DNA from 3 places in the Colwellia meonggei genome. Region 3 is predicted to be linked to each of the others. Evidence: predicted binding sites of a transcription regulator. Region 3 holds the regulator's gene; each other region holds the start of a gene.
What was found. Region 3 encodes sigma-54, which starts transcription at its own class of promoters, with help from an activator protein. Its sites were predicted from a motif close to GTTGGCACGNNNNTNGNNT; they were not measured.

Region 1: the regulator sigma-54 is predicted to act here: its motif matches at 4,991-5,009, upstream of fliE (flagellar hook-basal body complex protein FliE).
Region 2: the regulator sigma-54 is predicted to act here: its motif matches at 4,052-4,070, upstream of flgF (flagellar basal-body rod protein FlgF).

The regions. Positions count from the first base shown of each region.
Region 1 covers NZ_BAAJLZ010000001.1:833,338-843,318, reverse strand. The annotation lists gene fliI (flagellar protein export ATPase FliI) at 1-912, opposite strand, end outside; gene fliH (flagellar assembly protein FliH) at 942-1,727, opposite strand; gene fliG (flagellar motor switch protein FliG) at 1,766-2,821, opposite strand; gene fliF (flagellar basal-body MS-ring/collar protein FliF) at 2,814-4,544, opposite strand; gene fliE (flagellar hook-basal body complex protein FliE) at 4,599-4,940, opposite strand; gene AC27E9_RS03745 (sigma-54-dependent transcriptional regulator) at 5,360-6,700, opposite strand; gene AC27E9_RS03740 (sensor histidine kinase) at 6,700-7,896, opposite strand; gene AC27E9_RS03735 (sigma-54 interaction domain-containing protein) at 8,110-9,582, opposite strand; gene AC27E9_RS03730 (hypothetical protein) at 9,933-9,981, shown strand, end outside.
Region 2 covers NZ_BAAJLZ010000001.1:801,520-811,500, reverse strand. The annotation lists gene flgJ (flagellar assembly peptidoglycan hydrolase FlgJ) at 1-597, opposite strand, end outside; gene AC27E9_RS03625 (flagellar basal body P-ring protein FlgI) at 627-1,721, opposite strand; gene flgH (flagellar basal body L-ring protein FlgH) at 1,733-2,440, opposite strand; gene flgG (flagellar basal-body rod protein FlgG) at 2,458-3,246, opposite strand; gene flgF (flagellar basal-body rod protein FlgF) at 3,269-4,012, opposite strand; gene AC27E9_RS03605 (flagellar hook protein FlgE) at 4,174-5,691, opposite strand; gene AC27E9_RS03600 (flagellar hook assembly protein FlgD) at 5,721-6,410, opposite strand; gene flgC (flagellar basal body rod protein FlgC) at 6,430-6,849, opposite strand; gene flgB (flagellar basal body rod protein FlgB) at 6,852-7,250, opposite strand; gene AC27E9_RS03585 (CheR family methyltransferase) at 7,311-8,141, opposite strand; gene AC27E9_RS03580 (chemotaxis protein) at 8,179-9,117, opposite strand; gene flgA (flagellar basal body P-ring formation chaperone FlgA) at 9,295-9,981, shown strand, end outside.
Region 3 covers NZ_BAAJLZ010000001.1:424,936-434,916, reverse strand. The annotation lists gene mlaE (lipid asymmetry maintenance ABC transporter permease subunit MlaE) at 1-438, opposite strand, end outside; gene mlaF (phospholipid ABC transporter ATP-binding protein MlaF) at 438-1,244, opposite strand; gene AC27E9_RS02005 (calcium/sodium antiporter) at 1,615-2,595, shown strand; gene AC27E9_RS02000 (KpsF/GutQ family sugar-phosphate isomerase) at 2,611-3,576, shown strand; gene kdsC (3-deoxy-manno-octulosonate-8-phosphatase KdsC) at 3,573-4,124, shown strand; gene lptC (LPS export ABC transporter periplasmic protein LptC) at 4,121-4,687, shown strand; gene lptA (lipopolysaccharide transport periplasmic protein LptA) at 4,653-5,198, shown strand; gene lptB (LPS export ABC transporter ATP-binding protein) at 5,199-5,930, shown strand; gene AC27E9_RS01975 (RNA polymerase factor sigma-54) at 5,994-7,502, shown strand; gene hpf (ribosome hibernation promoting factor) at 7,540-7,827, shown strand; gene ptsN (PTS IIA-like nitrogen regulatory protein PtsN) at 7,861-8,313, shown strand; gene rapZ (RNase adapter RapZ) at 8,320-9,174, shown strand; gene AC27E9_RS01955 (HPr family phosphocarrier protein) at 9,186-9,458, shown strand; gene mgtE (magnesium transporter) at 9,629-9,981, shown strand, end outside.

The sequences.
Region 1 (9,981 bases), 410 kb from region 3:
GTCGCCACCATTACCCGCGCGCTCAACCAGCTGTGGTAATTTAGAAAATACCGACGGCGGATATCCTTTAGTGGCAGGTGGCTCACCTACCGCTAAAGCTATTTCACGCTGCGCTTGGGCATATCGGGTAACGGAATCAATTAACAGTAATACATTTAAACCTTGATCGCGAAAGTACTCACTAATTTGTACTGCTGTTTCACAGCCCTTTAACCGCATTAATGGCGAGTTATCGGCAGGAGCAGCAACAACTACAGAGCGTTTTCGCCCTTCTTCCCCTAAAATTTCTTCAATAAACTCTTTTACTTCTCGGCCACGCTCACCTATTAAACCAACAACAATCACATCAGCTGAGGTACCACGGGTCATCATGCCAAGTAAAACACTTTTACCGACACCCGAACCGGCAAAAAGTCCCATACGTTGACCGATGCCAACCGTTAAGAAACTATTAATTGAGCGAACACCAACATCAAGTGGCTCTGAAATCGCTCGGCGAGATAATGGATTAATAGGCTTGCTATCACGTTGATAACTTTCTGACGCTTTTATTGGCCCTTTACCATCAAGAGGCTTACCAACACCGTCAACAACACGACCTAATAAATCCATTGATAACGGTAGGCGTGCTTTCGTTGATAATGGCACCACGCGGGCACCAGGTGACACGCCTTGCAAGCTTTGCTCTGGCATTAGGAAAGTAATATCTTGAGAGAAGCCAACCACTTCTGCAATTAGGTCACCATGTGCGGTTTCTACTAGACATTGGCTACCTACATGTGCTTTAACACCAACCGCTTCTAGTGTTAAACCCACAACACGCACTAAACGACCAGCCACCGAAATACGGTGCGGATGAATAAGTTGCTCACAATTTTTTAAGCGTTCGGTAATGCGGGTTATATCAACCATAAAAAGTTTTTGACACTTTTAGTAAAAGTTTACTGATGTAAGGCTTCTTGCAAAAACGATTCCAAGACCTCATTTAGGCGAGATTTAATATTAAGATCGATATTTGATGTGCTGTTTTCGATTTGACAACTGCCAACAGGTAATTGTGGTGCAGCTAATAATCGCCAACCTTGTTGCTCGATATAACCAACACCAAATTGCTGTTCCACTAACTTTATATCTTGCGGATTAAGTAAGATTTGGGTTTGTGCATCTTGCCCCGGCAAAGCTTTAATACCAGCGCTAATGGCGGATAATAAAATATCAGGGTTTGTTTTTGCTTCGTGTGTGGTAACGGCTTGCGTTAACTGTACAACAAGCTGCAGTAATTGCGCTTCAACATTTTTTTCAACATTAGCAAGTGGATGATGAAATTGCTCGATTAATGACTGCATTGCAGCAATTTGTTGATCGCTAGTTTCTTTACCTTCAGCTAAACCAGTATTAAGGCCCTCTTCATGGCCAGTTAATAAACCTTCTTGATGTCCAGCAGCTTTACCTTCATCGAAACCTTTAGCAAAACCGTCTTCTTTACCTTGATTGAAACCTTCGTCAAATGCTGCTTGACGAATTTCTTCGATTTCCTCAGCCGTTAGTGGTACTGGCTCAGCGATTTCACTTTCTTCAGGTGGCTCATAACGCCAGCGGCGTGACTTACCCATAGCGTTAGTTTTGCTATCGTCTTCATCAACACTTGGCTTAACATCAGGTATCGCCCAAGCATTCACTTCTTCTGAGATAACATCCGATTGGTTTTTTGAGTCAGTTGGCTTCATCGTATCAACTTAACAAGCGATTATTTGCTAATAGCAGTTTATAAGAATTCATCGCCGCCTCCAGCGCCACCAAGCATGATTTCGCCGGAATCAGACAGTCGACGAGCAACAGATAAAATTTCTTTTTGTGCAGCTTCTACTTCACTAATACGCACAGGTCCCATGGCTTCAAGGTCGTCCGCCAACATTTCAGCCGCACGTTTTGACATATTCGCCATAATTTTTTCTTTTAACGCTTCATCGGTACCTTTAATGGCTTTCATTAATGCATCTTGTTGTACTTCTCGCAAGATCGCTTGGATACCTCTATCGTCAACATCGGCAAGGTTTTCAAAAACAAACATCAGATCTTGAATTTGCTGGCTCATCTCTTCATCATGCTCACGAATAGAGTCCATTAGCATACCTTCAACATTGGTATCTAAATAATTCATGATGTCTGCAGCTGCTTTTAAACCGCCCATTTTCGCAGCTTGCGCGCCTGCTTGACCAGCAAACTGTTTCTCCATAATCTCGTTTAATTCTTGCAATGCTGCCGGTTGTACTTCTTCTAAGTTGGCAATACGCATCATTAAATCAAGACGAACTTTATCGGCAAATTGCGTCATAATTTCAGCAGACTGCTCGGGCTCTAAATAAGATAAAACAATAGTTTGGATTTGAGGATGTTCATTACGGATAATGTTCGCTACTTGTTTAGAGTCCATCCATTTCAATGAATCTAAACCTTTCGCACCACCACCCATGACAATTTGATCAATTAAATTACCGGCTTTATCTTCACCTAGTGCGGCAGTTAATGCTTTACGAACGAATTCTTCACTTTGGAAACCAATTGTCGAGAAGTTTTGAATTTCTTCGATAAAAAGCTTATGAACAGCAGTAATTTTTTGCTGGGTAAAATCTTCCATACCCGCCATGATGGTGCCCACTTTTTGCACCTGTTTTGGCTCTAAGTGTTTTAATATTTGCGCAGCATCTTCTTCCGAAAGACTTAACAGTAATATTGCCGCCTTTTCGCCACCATCAAGTTTATTGACGTCAAACGCGCCAGTTGATGGAATTTCTGCAATTTCTTGTGTTTCATCACTCATCTTCGTTTAACCAACTTTTAACTGCTTGCGAGGATAATTCAGGCTCATTAGCCACTAAGGCACGTACCGCTTTTAGAACATCTTCATCACGATGTAAATCAGGTAATTGTAGGCTACCATCTGGGGCAAAACCTACGGCACCTGCGTCAAACTCAGACGTTAGCATATCCATGGTTTCATCACCTAAATCAATATGGCTATCTAATGATTTTTCACCATAGTCATTTGGTGTTTGATCTGGGTAAATTAAACGTTTCAGCATTGGGCGAACAACGGCGAATAACAAGATAGCGATAAGGATTAACGCCCCTAGTAATTTCGCGTACTTGAACATTACAGGATCGCGCCATAATGGCACTTCTTCAACCGCCTCTACTTCAGCGCGAGAAAACGGTAAGGTTACAACTTCAAGCGTATCGCCACGTTGTAAATCAAAACCAATACTGCCTTGTAATAAACGACGAATATTTGCCATTTCTTGCACGGTGCGTGGTGTCGATGCTGGCTCACCTTCAGCCGTTGTTGATGGTAAATAATCAAGCGCAACTGAGACACTTATACGATGAATAACACCGGTTTGCTGCTTGGTATAGCTAATTGCTTCATCTAATTCATAATTACGTGTTGATTCAGTATGCTTACGACCAGGCATAGCTTGTTGCTGTGCGCCACCTGTTGCATTTTCAGGGATATTACTTTCAAGTGGTGGTTGATTGGTTAGTGCACCTGGAATGCCCCCTAATAAACCACCAATGGTATTATCTTCAACTTTCATTTCACTGCGCAGTGCAGGTAAATCAGGGTTGTAACGACGCTGTGTTTCTTCGGTATTGGTAAAGTCCATCGCGACATCAACTTGCGCGGTATAATTACCTAGCCCTACCACAGGGATTAAAATCGAGTCGATTTTATCCATATATTCTTTTTCGCGTTTTTGTTCAATTTCAAACTCTTTACGTGAACGAGATGATACTGAATCTTGCGAGCCTGAATTTAATAAGCGGCCATTTTGGTCAGTTACTGTCACTCGGTTTGGATCTAAGCCTTGCACTGCTGAGGCAATAATATCAACTACAGAATCAACTTCTTCTTCCGATAATAGTCGGCCTCTTCGCATGGTAAGTACAGCAGTTGCTGAAGGATTTTTCGCGCGTTTCGCAAAAACGTTTTCACGTGGAATGGCTAGCAAAACACGAGCACGAGAAATTGATTGTAGCTCTTCAATGGTACGAGCTAATTGCTGCTCACGTGAATGTTTTAACCTTTCTGTTTCAAGACGTTGGCTCACACCAAAGCCCATATCTTGCATAATGATTTCAGAGCCTTCAGAAGGAGCATCACCTAAACCTTCACGTGCTAGCATCAATTTAATTGCTTGGTAGTCTTCACTTTGCACAGAAATAGTATTGTTTTCTTGGCGATAGGCATCTTTATAACCATTGGCATCAAGGGTATCCATGGTTTTAATTAATTGTTCGGTTGGAAGCTTTGCGAGAATTCGGTATTCAGGTTGGTTCGCCCACATAATGACAAATATGGCAATGGCAAGACAAATCGCTAATGCCATCACTATAGTAATTTGACGTAAGAAGTCAACATTCCCCATAGCGCCAGCTAGTCCTGACTTTTGTTCACCTACGACACCGTCGGCGCTGTCATTTGCAACTAAATCACTGCCGCCATCTGACACCATTAACCCTGTGTTGTCTGTTGAATCTGCCACTTATTTTCTCCGCATTACGTCTGTTTTTTATATTTTCAATTAACAACTGAGCTGCTATACCGGCATACTCATAATTTCTTTGTAAGCTTCAACAAACTTATTACGAACTTGAACTGTTGCATCAAAGGCGATGCCTGCTTTAGACGAGGCAATCATAGTGTCGGCAAGTGTAACATTGCGATCACCGAGTTCAAAGGCCATCTTTTTTTCGCCTGCATCTTTTTGTATATCATTAACAGTATTTACTGCGTCTTTTAACATGCTACCGAAATCACTCCCGGCTTTACTTACCGGTGGCGTACCCATGGCATTTTCGCCGATAGGTAAGCGATTACCCATAGCTTCCATCGACATACTTTGCATTTGCGCATATAAAGAATTGGTTTTGATATCCATGATTAACTCGCTTGCGTCAATTTCTTGTTACTTAATGTTAGTTATAGATAAAGCAAGCATAATGCCAAGCACAACCGTTATTTTATTCACCTGACATATCAGCAAGTTACATGAAAAACCAATGTAAAAACAAATGAATTTGTTATTTAATCAACCAGTTTAGCGTGGTGTTATAGGAGGAAATTGGCAGGTAGATTTTTAATGATGCTTAACTCTATATTTATAGTAAGAGTGCTCGAAAAACATTTACCTTTAGAAGCAGTCTAATTGAATTCACTTTCAATAAAGATCATAAAACAACTGCAGTAGCAGTTGTTTTTACAATATTTCAGTTTTATTAGATAACAGCAGCAAAGTCGTTAACTTAATACCCCTTTAATAAAGCCCTTTAATAAAACCCTTTTTATAAAAAACGCAGCTTACGCTGGTATTTGAATACCACTATCTCGCATACGCGCAATTTTATAGCGTAATGTACGAGGGCTTATTCCTAAACGCTCGGCAACATCTTTTCGACTACCTTGGCAGGCATGTAAGGTATCAAGAATAATTTGGTGTTCTTGTAATTTTAACTCACTGCCTAGTTTGTCATCTTTGGCACTTGGCATTGATATATCTTGAGCAGTTGGCGGCTCAAAATTATCAATAAGTAGATCACCAGCATCGATACATTTGTCGCTTTGTAAAATAAGCGCCCTTTGTACTACGTTATCTAGCTCTCGAACATTACCTGGCCAGTCATAAGCGAATAATTTACTTCGGGCTGCAGTGGTTAATTCAGGTATTACATTGCCATCTTTTTGGCATATACGGGCGATTAAATGTTGCGCCAATGGGATAATATCGTCCCGTCGTTGATTTAATGGTAACCAAGTTAACGGGAACACATTCAAGCGATAATATAAATCTTCTCGAAATACGCCTTCGCTAACCGCTTCTTTTAAATCTCTATTACTCGTCGCGATTACGCGTACATCTAAATTGATGGTTTTACGTCCACCAAGACGCTCTACTTCACGCTCTTGCAATACCCGCAGAATTTTAGCTTGTAGACCTAAATCCATCTCGGTTATTTCATCAAGCAAAATAGTGCCGCCTTGAGCTTGTTCAAACTTACCTGGACAAGCCTGAATTGCGCCGGTAAATGCACCTTTTTCATAGCCAAATAATGTTGCTTCCAACATATTCTCAGGAATGGCCGCACAATTAATAGCAACAAATGGCGACTGACTTCGTGGAGAATTCTTATGGATATGCTGCGCTAGCACTTCTTTACCTGAGCCACTTGGACCAAGTACCATCACTGATGCTTCTGTATTAGCGACTTTTTTAGCTAATGTCAGCAATTCGACGCTGGCTTTATCAGCTGCGACTGGCTCACATTCATCTTGAAGTTGCAGCGGTACATATTGATTGACCATATTCAGCAGTACTTCAGGTGCAAATGGTTTTGCCATATAATTGCAGGCACCGTCTTTAATCGCCTGCACTGCATCATCAATAGTGCCATAAGCAGTCATAATCAAAACGGGTAATTTTGGATAATTATTACGGATACTTTTTAACAACGACAAGCCTGACATACCACCCATTTGCACATCACTTACCACTAAGTCTACGGCTTGAGATTTAAGGGTAATTAATGCGGCTTCGCCTGACTCTACCGGAACACATTGATAACCGGCAAGTAACAAGGTATCAACAAGTGCTTCACGTAAGCCAGCATCGTCTTCAACGACCATAATTTTACTTGAACTCATTACTTTACTCCTTCGACACGAGTTGATGATTGTTCTGCTGTACCAGAATCCAGCTCAGATTGACTACTGGTCAGTTTAGGGATTTTCAGGCAAAAATGGGCTCCCTCTCCGGGCTGACTCAGTAATCGCACTTCCCCCTGGTGAGCATTAGCAACTGATTTAACAACAGCTAACCCTAGGCCTGTGCCTTGACTTCTTGAGGTATAAAAAGGTTCAAATATTTTATCGGCAAGTTCAGCACTAATACCTTGGCCATTGTCACGAACACTAATATAGACATATTCATCTTGGCAATATGCACTAATATCGATAACCGCATTCGACTTAATAACTTCAATACTGTTATGAATTAAATTTTGAATGGCCCCAGATAGCGCACTGACATTACCGAGTACTTCACAGCCTTGTTTGCACGGATATAAATTTACTGTTGCGCCAGCTTTTAGGGTTTGAGGCTCAATAGCTTGCGAAGCTTGCTCAATTAAATGATTAACATTCACAGGTTCAACAACGGCCTGTTGACCACTTTTGGCGAACAAAAGCATGTCGTTCACCTGTTGTTCTAAATCTTGTAAGCGCGATACCAATTTGTTTTGAAAGTTTTCACGAGCTGTATCCGTTAGCTTTTTATTACTTAAGTTCGCACCATAAAGCATGGCCGCAGACAGTGGTGTTCGAATTTGATGGGCAAGTTTAGAAACCATACGACCCAATGATGACAAGCGCTGTAGCTGGCCTAATTTATCTTGTAATAATCGCGTTTCTGTTAAATCGGTTATCATGATTAATTGGCCGGGTTGATCCCCCAGCGCAGTAATTTCTAATTTAACTCGGCGGCCATCATTTAGAGAAACTTCATGCCAATCATCAGCTCGTGGTTTAAATGAGCGCTTAATCACATCAAACCACGCTTGCCCTAATATAGGTTCATCAAGCAGCTGTTGCGCCATATTATTTAGTTTGACCACTACGCCGTTACCGTCGAGAATTATCATCCCTGTTGGCATAACATCGATAACTTGTTGTGTTTGTTGGTTTTGCTGGCGTAAATAGGCTAGTTCACCCGGGAAGCTCTCGTGTTCTAAACGCTGCTTTTTTTCTTTATGCACATCAACATCATTCAAAGATGTGAAGGCTCTATTCAGCACAGAGTTGGCTGTAGAAGAGTTATGTGATGTCGAAAAGCCTAGCGCCATAATATTTCACCTGAGTAAAGAGTAACACTCAAATAAAGCATTAATTATGCCAAACAATAAAACCCTGTAAATACAGTAATTAAACTAAGAGTTTTATCGAAAAACAGCTCGTCAATAAAATGGCTAAAAACAAAAATAAGAGAATAAAACTATGTGTTTTTTGTGATAAATAAATGATTAGCACAACGGTTGCTTTAACGTTGTGCTAATGAGTTAACTTTCTCTTTGTAAACTATACTTACGCATTTTCTCAACCAAGGTAGTACGACGCATACCTAATAACTCTGCCGAGCGTGCAACTACCCAATCATTCTTATCTAACGCTTGGTTAATTAAATTAACTTCAAGATCTGCCAAATATTCTTTTAAATTTAACCCGTCAGCAGGAAGAATATCAACGGTATTACCTGAAGAGATTGCTTGCTCGCTTGTTTCATTAATTTCATCATCTTCGTCTTCATAATCGAAGCCAGCAAATAATTCATTAATTGCTTCCCGCTCTTGCAATTCTTCTGGGTATTCAGGCTGAAACTCATCAACATCTAAATGGCGATACTTGAGCGGAAGCTGACCAACATTAACCACTTGTTCGCCATACATGATGATCATACGTTCAATTAAGTTAGACAACTCTCGCACATTACCAGCCCAAGGGTGCTCTTGTAGTGACTCAATCGCTTTATCGGTAAAGCGAACCGACTGCCCTTGCTCTGCTGAAAAGCGCGAAATTAATTCCTGCAATAGTAATGGAATATCTTCTTTACGCTCTCTTAAAGCAGGCGTTTCAATGGGAAACACATTTAATCGATAATACAAATCTTCACGGAATTGATTTGTTTTGATCATTTCCTCTAAGTGTTGATGTGTTGCTGCCACAATACGCACATTGGCTTTGATACTTTTAGCACCACCGACGCGCTCAAATGTGCGCTCTTGTAATACACGTAACAATTTAACCTGCATAGGTTGTGGCATATCACCAATTTCATCAAGAAACAGTGTGCCGCCCTCAGCCATTTCAAAACGACCTTTACGAGTTGAAATAGCCCCAGTAAACGCACCTTTCTCATGACCAAACAATTCACTTTCCAGTAAGTCAGGTGGAATAGCGCCACAATTTACCGGCACAAAAGGGGATTTATTACGATCGGATAAATTATGAATATTACGAGCCACTACTTCTTTACCTGTGCCTGACTCACCTAAAATTAAAACATTAGCAGCGGTACTGGCTACCTGTTCAATTAAAAATCGAACTTGTTGCATTGGTTCACTGGTGCCAACTAAAGAACGAAATAATGGGTTAGGGCCACTAACTTTATGCTTAGAAGGTAGTTTATTGTGATATTGGTGGCTGTTATGAACAAGTTCTGTCAATTGCGCATAATTTAGCGGGATCGATAACTCACCAATAATATTAGCAAAACCTTTAACAGCACCTTTGTCGACAAGATCATGGTAAATAAAAGGGCAAGCTGGATGTGCTCGAATAATGTCTTGCAGCTTAGCAGAAACATTGCCACTTAGAATAATCGTAAGAATATTTGGAATTTCAGCTAAATGCTTATCAACTTCATCTTCAGAGAAAACGAAAAAATGTTCACCAACAAACGCTAAAACCGTCTCTATTTGATGACGTCTTGCGGCATCATTATCGACCACTAGAATATGTTTTTGCCCTTGCATAATTCCCTAATAAATCATTAATTTCTTTAAGTGCAGCCATATTAACTTGCTGAGATGATTAATCAACAAAAAATTGACGCCTTTGTCATTTTTTTGTCAGTATAAATAATAGAAGATAAGGCAGATATTTTCCTATACAAATAAGTAAAATTATCTCTGAATTTTCGTACGTCAAAAAAGTAGCAGGATCATATTCCACTAATAGTACGTTTAATTAATGCTATCAAAATAGCCACTTAACCTACTGTATTTAAATCAAATAAATTTAAATACCACTTTTACTTAATAATTGGCATGAATTAAGCTTGTCAGGATTATCTATCGAAATTGATTTAAATAGGACAACCTCGATGTTAATTATTAACGGCAGTGCCGAACTGATGAAAGAAAATGCTAGCT
Region 2 (9,981 bases), 380 kb from region 3:
AGGTACATTAATTTTATTTTGTACACGTTTTGCATCTGCCGTTAATGCACTAACAAAGTCTTGTGGCTTTTCAAATGTTGGACTTTGTAGTTGACTAACCATTTTTACCAGATCAGAGCCATTTGTTTGACGATCCTCTCTTTGATCTTGAGCCGTTGCCGGATCGTTGACAGTATTTCTATTAGTTAATAAAGAACCTTGGGTTACCCGGACACTGCCGCGACTATCTAAGTTTCCGTCTGAACGTAAAATGGTATGAGGCTTGTAATTTTCACTGTCTCCACCGAGTTGACGAACAATAAGTTCAGATAGCCCTAATGAACCGTTATTCGACATTTCCAATGACATTTGCTGATCGTGCATATCACGATAAAACTTAGTTGACTCAGAGTTAAATGGGCTGTCTGACTCCAGAACTTCTTGCGCTTTACGCATGCTTTTCATTAGCATTTGCATAAAAATCGCTTCGAACTGTTTAGCAGCCTGCTCTAGTGCAGCTTCTTTACTCGCCTTATCACCAGTTTTCGCATCTTGTCGAATCGAGTTTAGGCCATTAATGTCTAAGAAGTTTTGTGCGTCAGCAATACGTGTTGTCATTTTTAATACCAGTCATTATTCAATCAATATCAAATGATGACTAAGTCTCCTCGCAGTGCACCTGCTTGATCTAAAGCTTCTAAAATTGCCATAACATCACCTGGACCTGCTCCCACTTGGTTAATAGCACGAACTAATGCATCAAGCGTAACACCTGGATCAAAAACAAACATCCGAGAATCGTCTTGGTTTACATCGATAATTGACTGTGTGGTTGCAACAGTTTCACCTTCAGCAAAAGCATTCGGTTGAGAAACATTTTCAATTTCATTAATCGTCACTGTTATGCCGCCATGAGTAATTGCCGCCGGCAATAAACGTACATCGGCGCCAATAACAATAGTACCAGTGCGTGAGTTAACAATAATTTTTGCCGATGGCGAGCCTGGTTCAAACTCAAGGTTTTCTAAAGTCGCTAAAAAACTAACCCTGTCAGCGGCATCTCTAGGCGCAGTAACTTTTACCGACGTAGCATCAACCGCACGTGCAGAGCCAGCAATTAAATTATTGATGGTATCTGATAAACGTTTAGCAGTAGTGAAGTCTGCTCGGTGTAAATTAAAAGTAATATGGTCGCCAGATGTAAATGGCGATATTACTTCCCGTTCAACCATAGCACCGTTGGCAATTCGGCCTACTGTAGGTGTATTTGCAATAACTTTTGAGCCATCTAAACCTTCAGCACCTAAACCGCTGACCACTAGGCTACCTTGTGCAACGGCATAGGCATTGCCATCTAAGCCCATTAATATAGTTTGTAACAATGTACCACCACGTAAACTTTGCGCACTGCCCATAGAAGAAACCGTAATATCAATTTTTTGCCCAGGTTTAGAAAAAGCGGGTAATTCCGCATGTACAGCCACTGCGGCAACGTTTTTAATTTTTGGCTTTAAGTTAGTTGGCATAGTAATACCAAAATTACTCAGCATGGTTTTAAAGCTCTGCTCCGTAAACGGGCTTTGCTCACCTGTACCGGGTAAACCAACCACTAAACCATAACCAATTAGCTGGTTACTTCGAACACCCGCAACATCAGCTAAATCTTTAATTCGTTGTGCGTTTGACTCAGGACTTATTGCTAATAATGTCAAACAACATAGGCTAAATATTAATTTTTTCATCATACTTTCCTTTATAAAGGCCACCATGAACTACTGAAAAATTTTGATAACCAACCCTGTTCTTGAGCGTCAGCAAACGCGCCAGTACCAGCATATTGAATACGCGCATTCGCGACCTTGCTCGAGGTAATGGTATTGCTTGAACTGATGTCTTGTGAGCGAATAATGCCAGTTAGGCGAATATATTCATCACCATTATTTAAGGTCATCCATTTTTCACCACGGATCATTAAATTACCGTTAGGAAGTACTCTTAATACATGAACAGAAATATTACCAGATAAACTATTACCCTGATCTGCTTTTGAATCGCCTGTAAAATCAGATCCTTGAGCGTAACCAAACTGTATTGATTTATTTTTGATATTGACCGGAGTTCCACCAAAGCCAGTAATTGGATTTAACGTGGCACTATTTTCTTTGGAAAGTTCAGTTTTGGCATTTTTTTGCGCTTGCGTACTTTCGCTTAAAATAACGGAAATAATATCGCCAACTCGATGCGCTTTTGAATCAGAATAAATATTATTAACGTAATTAACTTTAAATAATGACCCCGTAGGTACTAATGGTTCATCATTCATTTCCGGCAGAATTGGCGCAAAATTAGGATCATCAGGTAATGTTTTTGCTTGCTCAACACTGGCACAAGCACTCATCAACAAAGCAATAACACCTGCACTTAGGCATCTTGTTTTTAACGAAGCATTTTGTTTTTTCATCATCCGCTCCCTAAACCTTATAACTGCTGATTAATGTAGCTAAGCATTTGGTCAACAGCTGAAATTACTTTTGAATTCATTTCATATACACGTTGGCTCTCAATCAAGTTAACGAGTTCCTCGGTGGTATTTACATTGGATGTTTCTAAGGCTCCTTGTACTATCATGCCAAAACCCGCTAATCCCGGAACTCCCTCTTGTGGCGCGCCACTTACCGCAGTTTCTACATATAAGTTTTGCCCAATTGGCTCTAAGCCCGTTGGGTTTACAAAGTTGACAGTATTGATTTGCCCCACAACAGCAGGTTCAGCTTGACCTTGCAAGGTTACGGATACTTCACCATCTTGCGAGACAATAATGCTCAAGGCATCTTCTGGAACGGTAATTTGTGGTTGTAATAAATAGCCCGCGCCCGGAGTTACTATGCTGCCTTCTTCATCCATAGTGAATTGACCGTTACGAGAATAAGCTGAAGAGCCATCTGGCATCAGAATCTCGAACATGCCTTCGCCTTGAATCATCAAATCAAGGGCATTGTCAGTATTAAGCATATCCCCTTGGGTATGAATTTTTTGTGTGGCAACAACCTTAGTACCGGCACCTAACATTAAGCCTGATGGCATTTCTGTATCTTGTGCTGAGCGACCACCTGGTTGGTTGATATTTTGGTAAAGTAAATCTTCAAAAACAGCTCTACTTTTTTTAAAGCCTACGGTACTGGCATTAGCCAAGTTATTTGAAATAACCGCAATTTCTTTTGTTTGAGCATCTAAGCCTGTTTTACTGATCCATAATGCTGGGTTCATACATCACCTCGAGAAAATTTAATTAGAATGCCCGTAATAATGAAGAAGCACTGTTATCGACTTCCTCTGCGGTTTTCATCATTTTTAACTGCATTTCAAATTGACGTTGCAGTGCGATCATATCGGTCATTTCACCAATAGGATTTACGTTACTAGATTCGATAGCGCCACTTGCGACTTTTACTGTGACATCAGCCGGCTCATTATTGCCATCTTTACGACGAAACAAACCGTCATTACCTTTTTCAATAAAACGGTTATCAGGATTAACAAACTTAATACGGCCAACTTCTTCTTGCACCGAACTAGGAGCACCTTCTGGCTGAACCATAATGGTTCCGTCACTGGAAATATCTATGTTATTTACTGGTAACGGCAAGAAAATAGGGCCATTTTCACCAATGACTAAATCTCCACCTGATGTTTCTAAGGCACCATTCTCATTTAGTTTTAGTTGACCATTACGAGTATACGCCTCACTACCATCTTTAGTTTGCACCGCCATCCAACCTTGGCCTTGAATAGCAAGGTCAAGATCACGACCAGTTGTAAGGAAGGCACCACTGTCAAAGTTTTGGCCTGAACGTTCAGTCATAGAAAACACACGAGTCGGCATGCCTTCACCAAAAGCTTGCATTGCTCGGGCATTGGCTAAATCAGCCTTGAAGCCAGTTGTTTTGGCGTTAGCGAGATTATTGGCAGTTACCGATAAGGCATGCATGTTTTGCTTCGCGCCACTCATGGCAATGTACAGCATCTTATCCATAATGAATTCCACTCAAACTAATTTCAATTATTCAGGATAATGCAATTAAAATGCCAAGCTATGAAAAGGGAAGTAGTTAACGAAAGGATTGTGACGAAAAAAGAAAAGCCAGGTAACATTACACAACCTGGCTTTTAATATTTTGATTAGAGAATAATAGATTATCGAATTTGCAGTATCGTTTGGTTTAGCTGATTATCAACTTCCAATGCTCGTGAGTTTGCTTGGAAATTTCGTTGCGCTGAAATCAAATCAATAAGCTCTGATGTTAAGTTAACATTTGATTGCTCTAGTGCAGATGAGTTAATAGTACCAAAAGTACCAGAGCCGCCTTCACCAGCCAAAGCTTCACCTGAACTTATACTCTCTTTCCAGCCAGTATTACCGACTTGTGTTAACCCTTGTTCATTAGCAAAGTTGACCATGACGATACGAGAAAGAGGTTCTGATGTACCATTACTGTATGTTGCTCGCACTAAACCATCCACTCCAATATCGATGCCCGTTAGTCGACCAACAGCTAAACCATTTTGCTGTAATGAGGTTGTTTCGAAATTGGACGCAAATTGTGTTGGTTCATTTGGGTTCGGTGCTAATGAATCCAAGTTAAAGTCTATGGCAACATTTTGCGTCGGATCGGCACCATTTGGTAAATGATCTGTAAATGCAACAGTACGTATACCGCCATTGGCCAATGAAGGTGATTGACTAATAAAATCGCCAGAGGAATTAAAAACTAGTCGAGCTCCTTTGGCTCCTCCTGGTGATAATGGTCCTGATACAGTTCCCCCTTGAGGCGTTGTTGCTGCGATAGCATTTGAAAGTGCTGTTTTTGCCGCATTCAATGTCGCTAAATCAGCAGCTGTTGGTGATGCTATAGCATCATAGGCTGCTTGAGCCGCTGTTGCTGCTGCTGTTTCGGTAACCACTAGAGCATCAGCGGCAGCTTGAACAACGGGGTCATCGTCCAAATCAATCATCTTTCCGTCGATAGAAGCAAAGATCATCCACTGATTTGGTGCTGTTTCCGGGTTATCTTTGACAAAGTAATAGGTCATAACATGGCTATCACCGAGTGAATCAAATATTGTCACTGCTGTGGATTGTTCATAAGTTGTATCATTTTCAGGATCAAAATTACCTGGAGAGTCAGAAATATAAGTGGCACCAGCAGGTAAATTCATACGCATATCAACTTCTGAAGTTTGCTGCGGTGCGCCTGAAGCTGTTGGTATTCGAATCGGGCTCGCTGTAGAGAGAGTCACCCCTCTAGAACTACCATCCGCATTTACATCATAGCCTAAAAGGTGTTCACCAGCAGAATTAACCACAAAGTTACTATCATTAAGTTTAAACTGACCAGCACGCGTATATGAGGTCTCTAAGCTGCCGAGTTCTGGTACTGTGGCAAAAAATCCGTTACCCGTAATAGCTAAGTCTAATGCGTTGTTAGTAAACTGAATACTACCTTGTGAAAACTGTTGAGCGACATCGGCGGTTAACACACCATCGCCTACTTTAGTTTTGCCCGATGACAAAAGAGAAGCGGCGTAAACATCGACAAACTCAGCGCGAGACTCCTTAAAGCCCGTAGTGTTTACGTTTGCAATGTTATTGGATGTAACATCCAAGTCTTTCTGAGCAGCGTTTAATCCGCTTAATGCGATATTGAATGACATAAATTCACCTCGTAAAAAATTCTGTTAATTTAACCTTGTGTTACTTCTACAACATCCGATAGCTTCATCGAACTGCCACCATTTAGATTTAGTAATATATTGCCACCTGCACCTGCTAAAGTAACGCTATCGACTTTTCGATAAGTCATGGCTTGTAATTCATTTGCTTCACCGTCAACCAAACCAGCAACACGGAAGCGATATGCACCTTCCGGCGCAGGTTCACCATCAGAACCCATACCGTCCCAAGTAAAGTTAGATTCTCCAGCTTTAACACTGCCAACCGGCACGGTTTGAATAATTTCACCAGCAACATTTTCAACATAAATATTGACATTAGTTGCTGGCTTATCGGTAATTAATTTGCCTTTAACTTCTTCACCTTCTTCCATACCAAAAACATTATCGTCAACCAATACACTGCGACCGACTAAAGATGAAGCCTGCAATGCTTGGCTTGACGACATTGATGCAGCAAAGTTAGTAAATTGATCATTTAGATTAGACACACCATCAGTTGTGGAGAATGCTGTCATCTGCGAGATCATTTCGTTATTCTCCACTGGCTTTGTCGGATCTTGATGAGATAGCTCTTGTGTTAATAATGCAAAAAAGTCTTCTTGCGTTAACATGCCGCGATTTTCATCCGCCTCTGGCGTAGAATTTTCTTGTTGCCAACGAATATTGTCTAATGGGCTAGAACCAGATACAGTTTCCATTTTAAATTCCTATATAAACTTAGCGTTGACCAAGTGTTAGTGTTTTATTCAGCATGTTTTTTGCTGATTCAGCTAATTGCACATTGGTTTGATATGAACGAGAGGCTGAAATCATGTTAGTCATTTCTTCAATAACATTAACATTAGGCTTATAAATATAGCCTTCACCATCTGCCATTGGATGATCTGGTGCATATTCAACATTCAAAGGTTTATTACTTTCAACAACACCTAGTACCTGCACACCAACCGACTCATTTTGACCGGCGGCAGCTTTTTGCATCTCAGCGGCAAAAACTGGGTGGCGTGCACGATAAGTTTCATCGACACTACTACTAACACTGTCGGCGTTAGCAATATTACTGGCAGTGGTATTTAAACGCACAGACTGTGCGCTCATACCTGTGCCAGAAATAGAAAATACATTAAATAGGCTCATAATTACTGCCCTCCAGTGATTGCTTTTCTCAGGCCTTTTATCTTGCCATTAAGAAATTGCAGGCTTGCTTGATATTCCATAGAGTTTTCTAGATACAAGTTTCGTTCCACTTGCACATCAACGGTATTACCATCTCCAGTATCAGGTTGGTCAGGTACTCGGTAACCAACGCCATTGTTGAGTTCCATGCGAACATCAAAATGTTTTTCGTTGGTACGAGTCATACCGGTTTGTTGTTTTGAGGAGGCTTGGGCTAACGCGGCTTTGAAATCCATGCCTTTGGCTTTATAACCAGGTGTGTCAGCATTAGCAATATTACTCGCAATAAGTTCAGCGCGCTGCGCACGAACCTGTAAACCTTGCGGATGAATACCGAACGCTTTTTCAAAACTAATAGCCATAAAAATACCTCCAAATTAATGAAGGTATCTATACAATATTTATGCCAGTGTTAAATAAGATTATCTTTTCTGATAAACAATGCCGGGATTGCATCGATTCATGTTGAAGCTCTGGCTAATACCAGATAAAGACTCAGAAGCACCTAAAAATAAGTAACCGTTATTATTTAACGTGCCGTGAATTTGAGAAATAATTTGTGTTTTCAACTCAGGAGAGAAGTAAATCAAGACATTGCGGCAAAAAACTAAGTCAAAACGCCCCATTAAGCTATAACTATTTAGTAAGTTCAATTGACGAAAACTCACCATATTTTTAATCACACTTTTCACTTTAAGCATGCCATTGTCGCCATTTTCAAAAAATTGACGCTTGCGCTCAGGCGATAGACCTCTTGAAAGCGCTAAACCATCGTAATGGGCATATTTACAGTGCTCTAACATAGTGTTTGAAATATCAGTGCCAATTATTTGAACGCCACCAGGGAATGCCCCCGGGTTACTCTGTTGATATTCATATATAGCCATTGCAATCGAATATGGCTCTTGCCCTGAAGAACTAGCTGCTGACCAAATTTTTAGTGGCGTACGCTGTCCCTTAAATTCAGGCAATAACTTTTTCTTTAGTAATTCAAACGGATATTCATCACGAAACCACAAGGTTTCATTGGTGGTCATTGCATCTATAACTGCGGCCCTTAATTGCCGCTTAACCGGATTCAACGTTTGCGCAACCAGATCTGACAAAGATTCAACTTCAAACTTTGCCATTAATGGGGCTAACCGACTTTTCACAAGGTATTGCTTACTCGCGCCCAAGACAATACCGCATTGCTGTTCTAGAAATGTTCTAAACTGTTGATAACTTTTATCATCGAGTTGCTTAGTTGGCACTAGCTATTATCCACTTATATTATTTAGTACAAAAAAATTACGAAGAAATTTCGTCATGTTTTAACCATTTTTTCACAGCCGTTGCTAACTCATCTGGGTGAAACTTGGGAATAAAATCTTCCGCGCCGACTTTCTCAACCATGGCATTATTAAAAACACCACTTAATGAAGTATGAAGAATAACAGGTACATCTCTCATACGTTCATTTTGTTTAATTTCTGCCGTCAAGGTATAGCCATCCATTTCAGGCATTTCAATATCTGAGATTAACAAAGCTACCTTTTCAGTAATTGTGGTATTACATTCTTCGGCAATTGCTTCTAACTGTGTTAAGGCATCTTGGCCGTTTTTGGCTAACAACATATTCAAACCCAAAGGCTCTAATGCTCTTTTTACTTGGTTACGAGCAACGGTTGAGTCATCAGCAATCATAATCACTCTGTCACCCACTTCTTCACCGACAGTTTCATCAGCAACACCTTCGCTAAGCTCAGTAGAAATCGGGCTTATTTCATTTAAGATTTTTTCAACATCTAAAATTGAAACCATCTCTTTATCAATTTCAGTTACTGCCGTTAGATAACTCGATTTACCTGTACCTTCTGGCGGTGGCATAATATCTTTCCAACTTAAGGTAACAATTCGCTCAACACCGCTTACCAAAAAGCCCTGCACACTGCGGTTATACTCAGCAATAATGACAAAACTATCATCAGTTTGAACAATTTCAGGACCACCGGTTGCTTTACTTAAATCGATAACTGAAATCGTCTGGCCACGAATATGAGCAACCCCCTTAATAAACTTATCTTGCTTGGGTAATAATGTCAGCCTAGGACAAGGCATAACTTCTCGCACTTTAAATACGTTAATACCAAATCGTTGTCTACCAATTAGCTTAAATAGCAACAACTCCAGTCGGTTTTGACCTACCAATTGTGTGCGCTGATTTACCGAGTCTAATATACCTGCCATAAAAACCTCTTAGGAAGTGCCATTGAAAATATAACAAAGGCATAATTCTTGATAGTATTAACGTTTAAATACCTTTTAAACGATTGCGTAAATTTATTGACGCTAATCGAACTAAGTTCTATTTAGTAAAGCATAGACGAGTATTGTTAATTCCCTAGCAGCCAGATCAAAAAAATTATGAGTAAATTAAAGATATTAGTAAAAATTACCGTTATTTACTTCACGTTACTGACTAGCAGTAATGCCATGGTCTTTGATCGTGATTATTTAAACAACTTCATTAAATCGCAAGTACAAGAGCAAATAAAGGCTCCTGCCCAAGGAAAACTGCTTATCGATGTATCACCAATAGATCCGAGAATTAATTTACAAGCTTGTCTATCGCCATTAACGGCAAATATACCTGAAAAACATAATGGTAGGAATGTAAATGTTAAAATTGTTTGCGCTGATGAGAAGCCATGGCATTTATACGTTCCAGTTAAAATTCAAACTATAGTCCCTGTTTTAGTAACCAAAGTACGAGTTACTAAAGGCACTTTACTTGATAATTCAAACATTGAAGTTATTCTTAAAGACAGTGCAAAAATAAGAGGTGTAGTACTTGATGATACTAAAGTTGTGATCGGCGCTCGCACCAAAAGAAACCTATCCAAAGGCAGCGCTATCACCAGTAAAAACACTTGTTTTGTTTGTAAAGGGCAACCGGTGAATATTATTGCGAAATCAGCAGGCTTTGAAATAAAGTCTTCAGGAACCGCCTTACGAGATGGCAGTTTAGGCGACATTATTTCAGTAAAAAATACTAAGTCTGGTCGCACGGTGCGTGGGCAAGTTAACGCTATTAACCAAGTGGTAATTAAT
Region 3 (9,981 bases):
AAATCTTGGTGCGACAACGCGACGTAATGGATCAACCGCCATCATTTCAAGGCTTGATAACTGCTCTGTTGCTTTCATTAAGCCTATTTCTGCTGTTAGTGCTGAGCCTGCGCGGCCAGCAAATAACAACGCAGCAACAACAGGACCAAGCTCACGTAATAATGACAAAGCGACCATAGGACCTAAACTCGCTTCCGCACCATAACCGACTAATATGGTATAGCCTTGCAGCGCTAATACCATGCCAATGAATAAGCCTGAAACTAATATAATGACCAATGACAACACACCAACTGAGTACAATTGGTTCATCAACAGCGGAAAACCTTTCCGTGGGTTTGGCATGTGAAATAGTGCTGATGCTAACATCAATAACGCACGACCTAAGCCAGAAATAAGGTTAATGATCGTACCGCCTAAAGCTTGAATTTGTTTCATTACTTATCACCCCGGCCAATAAGTTCATCACGATACGATGCTGCTGGGAAGTGAAATGGCACAGGACCATCAGCTTCACCTTTAACAAACTGCTGAACTAATGGTGATGTTTGTTCATGAATTTCTTCAGGCGTTCCTTGACCAATAATTTTTTGTTCAGCAATGATATAAATATAATCAGCTATGCTCATCACTTCTGGTACATCGTGCGAAACAACAACTGAAGTTAAGCCTAATGCTTGGCCAAGCTCACGAATCAAACGAACAATAACGCCCATCGAAATAGGATCTTGTCCGGCAAATGGCTCATCATATAAGATTAATTCTGGATCTAACGCGATTGCCCGAGCCAATGCGGCTCTACGTGCCATTCCACCTGATAGTTCACTTGGACGTAAGTTTCTTGCGCCACGCAAACCAACGGCTTCTAATTTCATTAGCACCATTTTTTCAATCAAGTCTTCTGATAATTCGGTATGCTCTCGCATCGGAAAAGCGATATTGTCATAAACACTCATATCAGTGAAAAGCGCACCACTTTGAAACAGCATACTCATGCGTTTGCGCACATCGTATAATGCATTACGAGATAATTTAGGAATGTTATGACCGTCAAATAATATTTGCCCAGCTTCTGGTTTTATTTGACCACCAATAAGACGTAATAATGTTGTTTTACCAATACCACTTGGACCCATAATGGCAGTTACTTTACCTTTAGGGATAGATAAACTGATGCCGTCATAAATGACACGTTCATCACGCTTAAAGGTCATATCTTTTATATCAACTAAAATTTCGGACATATATTTGGGGGCTAACATCATTGTTTATTATTGTCTTATAGCGAAGAATTCTACCCCAGAGCAACAATACAGTCATTACAAATTGATAAATAATTGGTACTAAAAGAGTATGTAAATGTAATAAAGTGTAAGATCGACTTTGCTAATGGTTAATTTCGTGCTGTAGTGCTTTTATTGATAATTTCACGAATGCATCTGCCAAAAATATTAGAAAATGTTTATAATGACCAATGCCCGACAAGCTTGTTGGCAAAATCAGCAGTTATGAGTACGAGTAGGGTGTCATCAAATTCCATCATTGGTTTATAATTCCTCTTTATTTCATTATTCGCACAAGATAGTAAATTTACCTTAGCCACAGGAGCTTTGAATGTTCATCCAAATTTTGATCTTATTACTTTCACTAATTACATTAGTGTGGAGTGCAGACAAATTTGTATTTGGTGCGTCATCATTAGCACGTAATTATGGAATTTCTCCGATGATTATCGGCTTAACTATCGTTGCAATGGGCTCCTCGGCCCCAGAAATGATGATAGCTGGTACCGCTTCGTTACATGGTAACCCCGACACCGCCGTTGGAAATGCTATTGGCTCAAATATTACTAACATTGCTTTAGTGCTAGGTTTAACCGCTTTATTTCATCCATTATCTGTTTCATCTTCGACTATCAAACGTGAAATTCCCTTGATATTACTGATCACAGCAATTGCAACATACATGCTAGCAGACAGTAACTTCAGCTTTATTGAAGGCTTACTACTAATTATTGGCTTTGTCTCATATCTCGCTATTTTATTATTGGTTACACTAAAGCGCGCAAAACAAAATCCGATTGACGATAAAATGGTCTTAGAGGCTGAGCAAGAAGTGCCTGAAGCTGTTAGTAAACCTCGCTCATTTTTCTGGTTAATTTTTGGCATGATACTTCTACCACTAAGTGCAAACTTTTTAGTAGACTCATCAATTTTTATTGCTAAAGCCTTTGGTATTAGTGACTTAGTGATTGGTTTAACGGTTATTGCGGTTGGAACTAGTTTGCCAGAGCTTGCTGCCAGCGTGATGAGTATAATTAAAAAAGAAGATGACCTGGCTTTAGGTAACATTATTGGCTCAAATATTTTTAATATTTTAGCGGTACTGTCACTGGCTGGCTTAATTGCCCCCGGTAATATAGACCAAGCAGCTGCATCACGTGACGCACCATACATGCTGGCAACAACCTTTTTATTATTTATTTTATGTTTTAGTCGTGGTGGCAAGTTTCGCATCACGCGAGCAAAAGGTTTACTATTATTAGCAGTATTTATTGGATATCAAGTTTTACTATTTAGTCAGCTAAAAGCCTAACTTGCGGTATATAAGATGAAAAACTTTAAGCAACTAGCAAAAAACGTTATTGAAATAGAACAAAATGCTATCGCAGAATTATCAACATTTATTGATGATGATTTCGCAAAAGCTTGTGAACTCATGTTTCATTGTACAGGCCGAGTTATTGTTATCGGCATGGGTAAATCTGGGCATATTGGCGGTAAAATAGCTGCAACCTTGGCGAGTACCGGCACACCATCCTTTTTTGTGCATCCAGGTGAGGCAAGCCACGGTGATTTGGGTATGATCACCCTCGACGATGTAGTGATGACAATTTCAAACTCTGGTGAAACCGGAGAGGTGCTAGCTATTATTCCTGTTATCAAACGTATTGGTGCAAAACTAATCGCTATGACAAGTAATGCCAATTCAACCTTAGCAAAACTTGCTGATCACCATATTTGTGTCAAAGTATCACAAGAAGCTTGTCCATTAGGTTTAGCACCAACTTCGAGTACTACTGCTACTTTAGTGATGGGCGATGCTGTTGCTGTTGCACTTTTGAATGCTCGAGGCTTTACTGCTGACGACTTTGCGTTATCTCATCCAGGTGGTAGTTTAGGTAAGCGCCTACTATTACGTTTAACTGATATTATGCATAAAGATGACCGCATACCTGTTGTTAACGCTGATGCAAAAATTAAAGATGCTTTAGTTGAAATGTCGCTAAAAGGGCTAGGTATGACAGCTGTTGTTGATAAGAGCAGTACTTTAATAGGTTTATTTACTGACGGCGATTTACGCAGAATTTTAGACGCTAAAATTGATATTCATCAAGACGCAATAACTAGCGTAATGACCGAACAACCCTATGTAGCCGAACAAACAATGTTAGCGGCTGAAGCATTAAAAATAATGGAAGATAAAAAGATTAATGGCTTAATCATAGTCGATCATAACAATCAGCCAATTGGTGCCATGAATATGCACGACTTACTCAAATCAGGAGTGATATAACCTTGAATAGTTTATACGGGGCGGTAGCCGATAACATTTGGCAAAAAACAAAAAACATTAAGCTCTTTATCTGCGATATTGATGGTGTTTTTTCTGACGGACGTATTTACTTAGGCAATGCAGGTGAAGAGTTAAAAGCCTTTCATACTAAAGATGGTTATGGCATTAAAGCGTTAGGAGCCAGCGGTGTTGACGTTGGCGTTATTACCGGTCGACAATCGAATATTGTTCAAACCCGGATGAGCGCCTTAAACGTAAAACATATAGTGCAAGGGCAAGAAGATAAGCTACCTGCATTAAAAGCAATGGCAGAATCATTAAACCTTACAGCTGAAGAAATCGCCTATATTGGCGATGATATGCCAGATTTTGAGTGTTTAAATTATGTCGGCTTAAGTATTGCCGTTAGTGACGCCCACCCAGCAATTATCAATACCTGTGATTATATTACCTACACGCGTGGTGGTTTTGGCGCTGTACGCGAAGTTTGTGATTTGATTATGCAAAGTCAAAACACCTTAGCAAATGCCACAGGCGCCAGCATATGAATAGAATATACAGTGCAACCATAGCATTTTTTATTTTTGCTATAGGAACATATGGCCTAATGGAATGGTATGCCGCGAAAGAAGTTGACACTGATATTCTTGAAAACAGTAATGAACCAGAGTTTATTGCTGAGAACCTTAATAGCGATATTTATCAAGAAGCAGGTGACTTATCATACGTTGTTGAAGCACAACGTATGGAACATTATGCGCAATTAGAGGTCACACACTTTGAATACCCTCGTTATACTTTGTATCCAAAAAATAACAAGCCAACTTGGCAAGTTACGGCTAACGAGGGCACATTATACAACAATAACCGAGTTCGGTTAGAGAATCGTGTGCGCTTAATAGCCACCGATAAGGAAAGTTTGATCCAAGAAGTGCACGGAAAAAACTTAGAAATGGATTTAAAAAGCAATATTATCAGCTCAGAACAAACTATTCTGATATTAGGTAAAGGATTTACTATGTATGGCTCAGGATTAATTGTAGACTTAAACTCAACACAGATGACATTGACAGAACATGTACAAACCATTTACAAAAAAACTAAAAGCTAGCTTAGCCTGTATTACTGCAGCAATATTATTAATACCGGCAGTAAATGCTGAAAAATTTGATGTTGACCAAGAAATCAAAATTTCTTCATCACGGCAAGCTGCCGATCTAAAAAATAAAATTTTCAGTTATATCGACAATGTTATTATTTCGCAAGGCACACTCACTATTAACGCCGAGTTAGTGCAAGTTATTGCTCAAGCTGACAGCGAAGATAAAATTTATATTGCCAAAGGTTCACCTGCTACCTTTGAACAAACCCTTGAAGATGGCAGCCCAATTAATTTACAAGCCAATGAGATTAGATACGAACCTGCAAAGAGTATCGTCATTATTTCTGGCAACGCTTTACTAACACAAGAAGGCAGTGAAGTAAGTGGCAATAAAATCACCTATAACTTTGAAACTGAATACGTTAATGCAGAAAGCTTAGAAAATACGGTTGTTGAAACAGTTTTGCAGCCTAAAAGTAAGCCTGAACTACCGAAAAAATCAAAGGAACAGCAAAATTAAATGCCAATATCTACCTTATCAGCAACCGGTTTAGCAAAATCTTACAAAGGCCGAAAAGTTGTTAAAAATGTCAGTTTAAAAGTTTCTGCTGGGCAAATTGTTGGTTTACTTGGTCCTAATGGTGCAGGAAAAACCACCTCGTTCTATATGATTGTTGGTTTAGTCAATAATGATAGCGGAGCTATTGTACTTAACGAAGAAGATTTAACTTTGCTGCCAATGCATGAACGTGCTCGTAAGGGTATTGGCTACTTACCACAAGAAGCATCAATATTTCGGAAATTATCTGTCTACGACAACATAATGGCCATTTTACAAACGCGAAAATCATTAACTGATGTTGAAAAAGAAGAAAAACTTGAACACTTATTAGAAGAGTTCAATATCGGTCATATTAAAGACAATTTAGGTATGAGCCTGTCAGGTGGTGAACGTCGTCGAGTAGAAATTGCGCGAGCATTAGCTGCTGATCCAAAATTTATCTTGTTGGATGAACCTTTTGCAGGTGTTGATCCAATTTCAGTAGGTGATATAAAAAAAATTATCCTACACTTAAAGGAACGTGGTATTGGTATTCTAATTACTGATCATAACGTGCGCGAAACATTAGACGTTTGTGAACATGCGTATATTGTTAGCCATGGTGAACTTATTGCAGAAGGTGATGCGGATCAAATTCTTGCAAATCAACACGTAAGAGATGTATACCTAGGTGAACAATTCACGCTATAGTGAAATCAGCTTTAGCAATAAAATAACATTGTGTTAAATAGTAACAGGGAAAAGAAAATCTAAATGCGTCCTACTCTGCAGCTCCGTATCGGGCAACAGCTAACCATGACCCCGCAATTGCAACAAGCAATTAAATTGTTGCAATTGTCGACATTAGACCTACAGCAAGAGATTCAGGAAGCGCTTGAAAGTAATCCACTGCTTGAAATGGATGAAAACCAAACTAATACTACCGAAAATACCCCTGATAATTTAGAAGAAGCATTTTCCGCAAGTGTCGGCGAAAGCACTGAAGTAGCGACGCCAGATGGCAGTGAAGACTCTACTCCTACTATCGATGAAATCAGTTCTGCTGAAGGTATGGCAAAAACTGATATCCCAGAAGAATTAAATAACGACACCACTTGGGACGATAATTTTAGTGCCGGTGCTAGCAGCGGCGCAGTAGGCCCAGCCTCAGAAGATTATACTTACCAAGGCGAAACTAAAGACTCAATTCAAGATCACTTACTTTGGCAAATGGAGCTTACACCGTTTACCGAAACCGACCAGGCTATTGCAACAGCGATTATTGAAGCTGTCGATGAAGCTGGTTACCTTACAGTATCAGCTGAAGAAATTTTAGAAAGTGTTGGCATTGAAGACGTAGAACTTGACGAAATTGAAGTGGTTTTAAAACGTATTAATGTTTTTGATCCTGTAGGTGTCGCGGCCCGCTCTATTCCGGAGTGTTTACTAATTCAATTAAACCAGTTCTCAAGCGATACACCTTGGTTAGAGGAAAGTAAATTAGCGGTAGGTAAATATATCGATTTACTTGGTAATCGCGACTATCGCCAATTAATGCGTAAATTACGCCTAAAAGAAGATCAATTACGTGAAGTTATTCGCTTAATTCAGACACTTGATCCACGCCCTGGTGATAGCGTTATTAAGAGTGAAGAGCAATACGTTATACCTGATGTGTCAGTTGAAAAGAAAAATGGTCGTTGGACCGTTGAACTAAATCCTGATACTGCACCTAAGCTTTCGGTAAACCAGCAATATGCCGCGATGTCACGTTCAATGAAATCATCTACTGACTCGCAATTTATTCGTTCAAACCTGCAGGAAGCTAAGTGGTTTATAAAAAGTCTCGAAAGCCGTAATGATACCCTATTAAAAGTGTCAAATTGTATCGTTCAACGCCAACAAGGATTTTTTGAACATGGCCCTGAAGCCATGCGTCCTATGGTATTGAACGATATTGCTGAAGCTGTTGATATGCATGAATCAACCATTTCGCGTGTTACCACACAAAAATATATGCACACGCCACGAGGCATTTTCGAATTAAAATATTTCTTTTCTAGCCATGTCAGTACTGAGAATGGTGGCGAGTGTTCATCAACTGCCATTCGTGAGTTAATTAAAAAGTTAGTTTCTGCAGAAGTACCGGCCAAGCCACTGAGCGATAGTAAAATGGCAGATATTCTTGCAGAACAAGGTATTAAAGTGGCGAGACGTACCATAGCTAAATATCGCGAGTCACTTTCGATACCACCATCGAATCAACGTAAAAGCCTATTGTAGGCTTGGTTTATTTACCCGAAAAAGAGGATTGAAGCATATGCAAATTAATCTTACCGGACACCATGTCGATGTTACCGATTCATTACGTGATTATGTTAATGGAAAATTTGAAAAACTAGAGCGACATTTTGATCATATCAATAATGTTCATGTCGTGTTAACGGTGGAAAAGCTTAATCAAATTGCCGAATCAACGGTGCATTTAAGTGGTAGTGAAGTACATGCCAAAGCCGAAAATAGTGATATGTACGCTTCAATCGATTCACTGATTGATAAACTTGACCGCCAAATATTAAAATATAAAGGCAAAATTAGTAAACACTAATATCCCCCTTCGCATTAGGTTTTTGAAGTAATTATGAAGTTGCAAGACATCTTGACACCGGACTGCACTATATGTGCAGCTCCGGGCTCCAGTAAAAAACGCATATTAGAATATTTAAGTAGCTTGGCCTCTGAAAAATTGCCTAATCACGATACTTTTCAATTGTTAGAGAGCTTGGTTAAGCGTGAAAAAATGGGCTCTACTGGAATTGGTAACGGAATTGCAATTCCTCACGGACGTTTAGATACTGCTGATAAGCCAATTGCGGTAGTTATTACTACAGAACAAGCGATAAACTTTGATGCCATAGATCATAGACCTGTCGATATTTTTATTGCGCTATTTGTTGCCGAAGCTGAGTGTCAAAATCATTTATGTACATTACAAAGCATCGCCGAGATATTTCGCGACAAACAGTTTTGTAAACAAGTTCGTAAATGTGAAAGTAACCAAGCACTTTTTGAATTAATCCAACAAGCGAGTTAATTACCAGTGAAATTAATCATTGTCAGTGGCCGTTCCGGCTCAGGTAAAAGTGTGGCACTTAGAGTCTTAGAAGATTTAGGCTATTATTGTGTTGATAACATTCCGGTTAATTTGTTGCCCGCATTAACCCATACTGTGATCAATGATTACGAGAATGTTGCCGTTAGCCTTGATGTTCGTAATTTACCCGCCGACCCGAATGATGTTCCAGAGATTATCGATTACCTGCCCAGCGCGGTTGAATTAAACTTACTCTATTTAGATGCTGATGATAGCGATCTCATTCGCCGGTTTAGTGAAACTCGACGTTTACACCCTTTAATTAAACAAAATATCGCCCTTGATCAAGCGATTGCACTGGAAAAGCAATTACTTGCACCAATTGCGACTCGCGCGCATTTATATATTAATACCAGCCAACTTTCACCACACCAATTGGCTGATTTGGTACGAGAAAGAATTTTAGGCAAAAAATCTGGCTCAATGGTTATTGTTTTCGAATCTTTTGGTTTCAAGCACGGCGTTCCTCAAGATGCCGATTATGTTTTCGATGCTCGCTTCCTACCTAACCCTTATTGGGATAAAGAATTGAAAGGCTACACAGGTTTAGATAAACCAGTGCAAGATTTCTTAGCAAGCCAACCAATAGTGACCAAGTTTATCTGGCAAATAAACAGCTTTATGATGACTTGGTTACCGCACCTTGAGCGTAATAATCGTAGTTACGTCACTATCGCCATAGGTTGTACGGGTGGTAAGCACAGATCTGTTTATATCGCGGAATTACTTGCCAATAATATGCGTAAAGAGCGTGATGACGTGCAATCTCGTCACCGCGATTTAGCCCTAGCTAGCTCTTAACTCCCTTGTCTATGCCGATAAACCGCCAAGTAAAAATTATCAATAAGCTTGGGCTGCATGCCCGAGCAGCAACAAAGCTAGCACAATTAAGCCAGCGATTTAGTGCAGAAATTACAGTAGAACTTGATAATAATAGCGCAGATGCTGGCAGCATAATGGGCTTAATGCTACTTGCCGGCGCACAAGGGAAAGTCGTTAATGTCATTGCATCCGGAAAAGATGCTGAATTAGCGCTAGATGAAGTTTGCCAATTATTTAGCGATAAATTCGACGAAGAAGAATAGCCCTAGCTGCTCAACCAGTTTTTAAGTCAATAAAAAAGCTGCGAAAAGTCTCGAATTAAGATAAACTGCTTGTCGATATCTATTGGTTTTTGTTGCAATAATAGCTTAATAAATATCCTTCATAATAATAATTTTCAGTTTTCGTTTTTACAACGGCACAGGATAGCAATATGCCGGAAGTTTCTGAACAAGAGTACAGCCACCAACGCTTACAGCAAGTTAATGATGCCCTAGGCAGTGGTATGTATGTCTATGTCCGAAAGCTTTTGCAAGACATGCCCGCATTCGATCTGGCGCTATTACTAGAGTCCTCACCAACAAAAAGTCGTGCCGTACTTTGGCAGTTAATTGATACCGACCATCACGGCGAAGTACTTGAAGAACTTAATGAAGAAGTTCGTAAAGGTATTCTAAAAAACATTCGTCCTGAAAAGCTTGCTGCTGTTGCAGAGGGCATGGACGTTGATGATTTAGCAGAAGTTTTCCGTACTTTACCTGACAGCGTTTATCGAGAAGTGTTAAG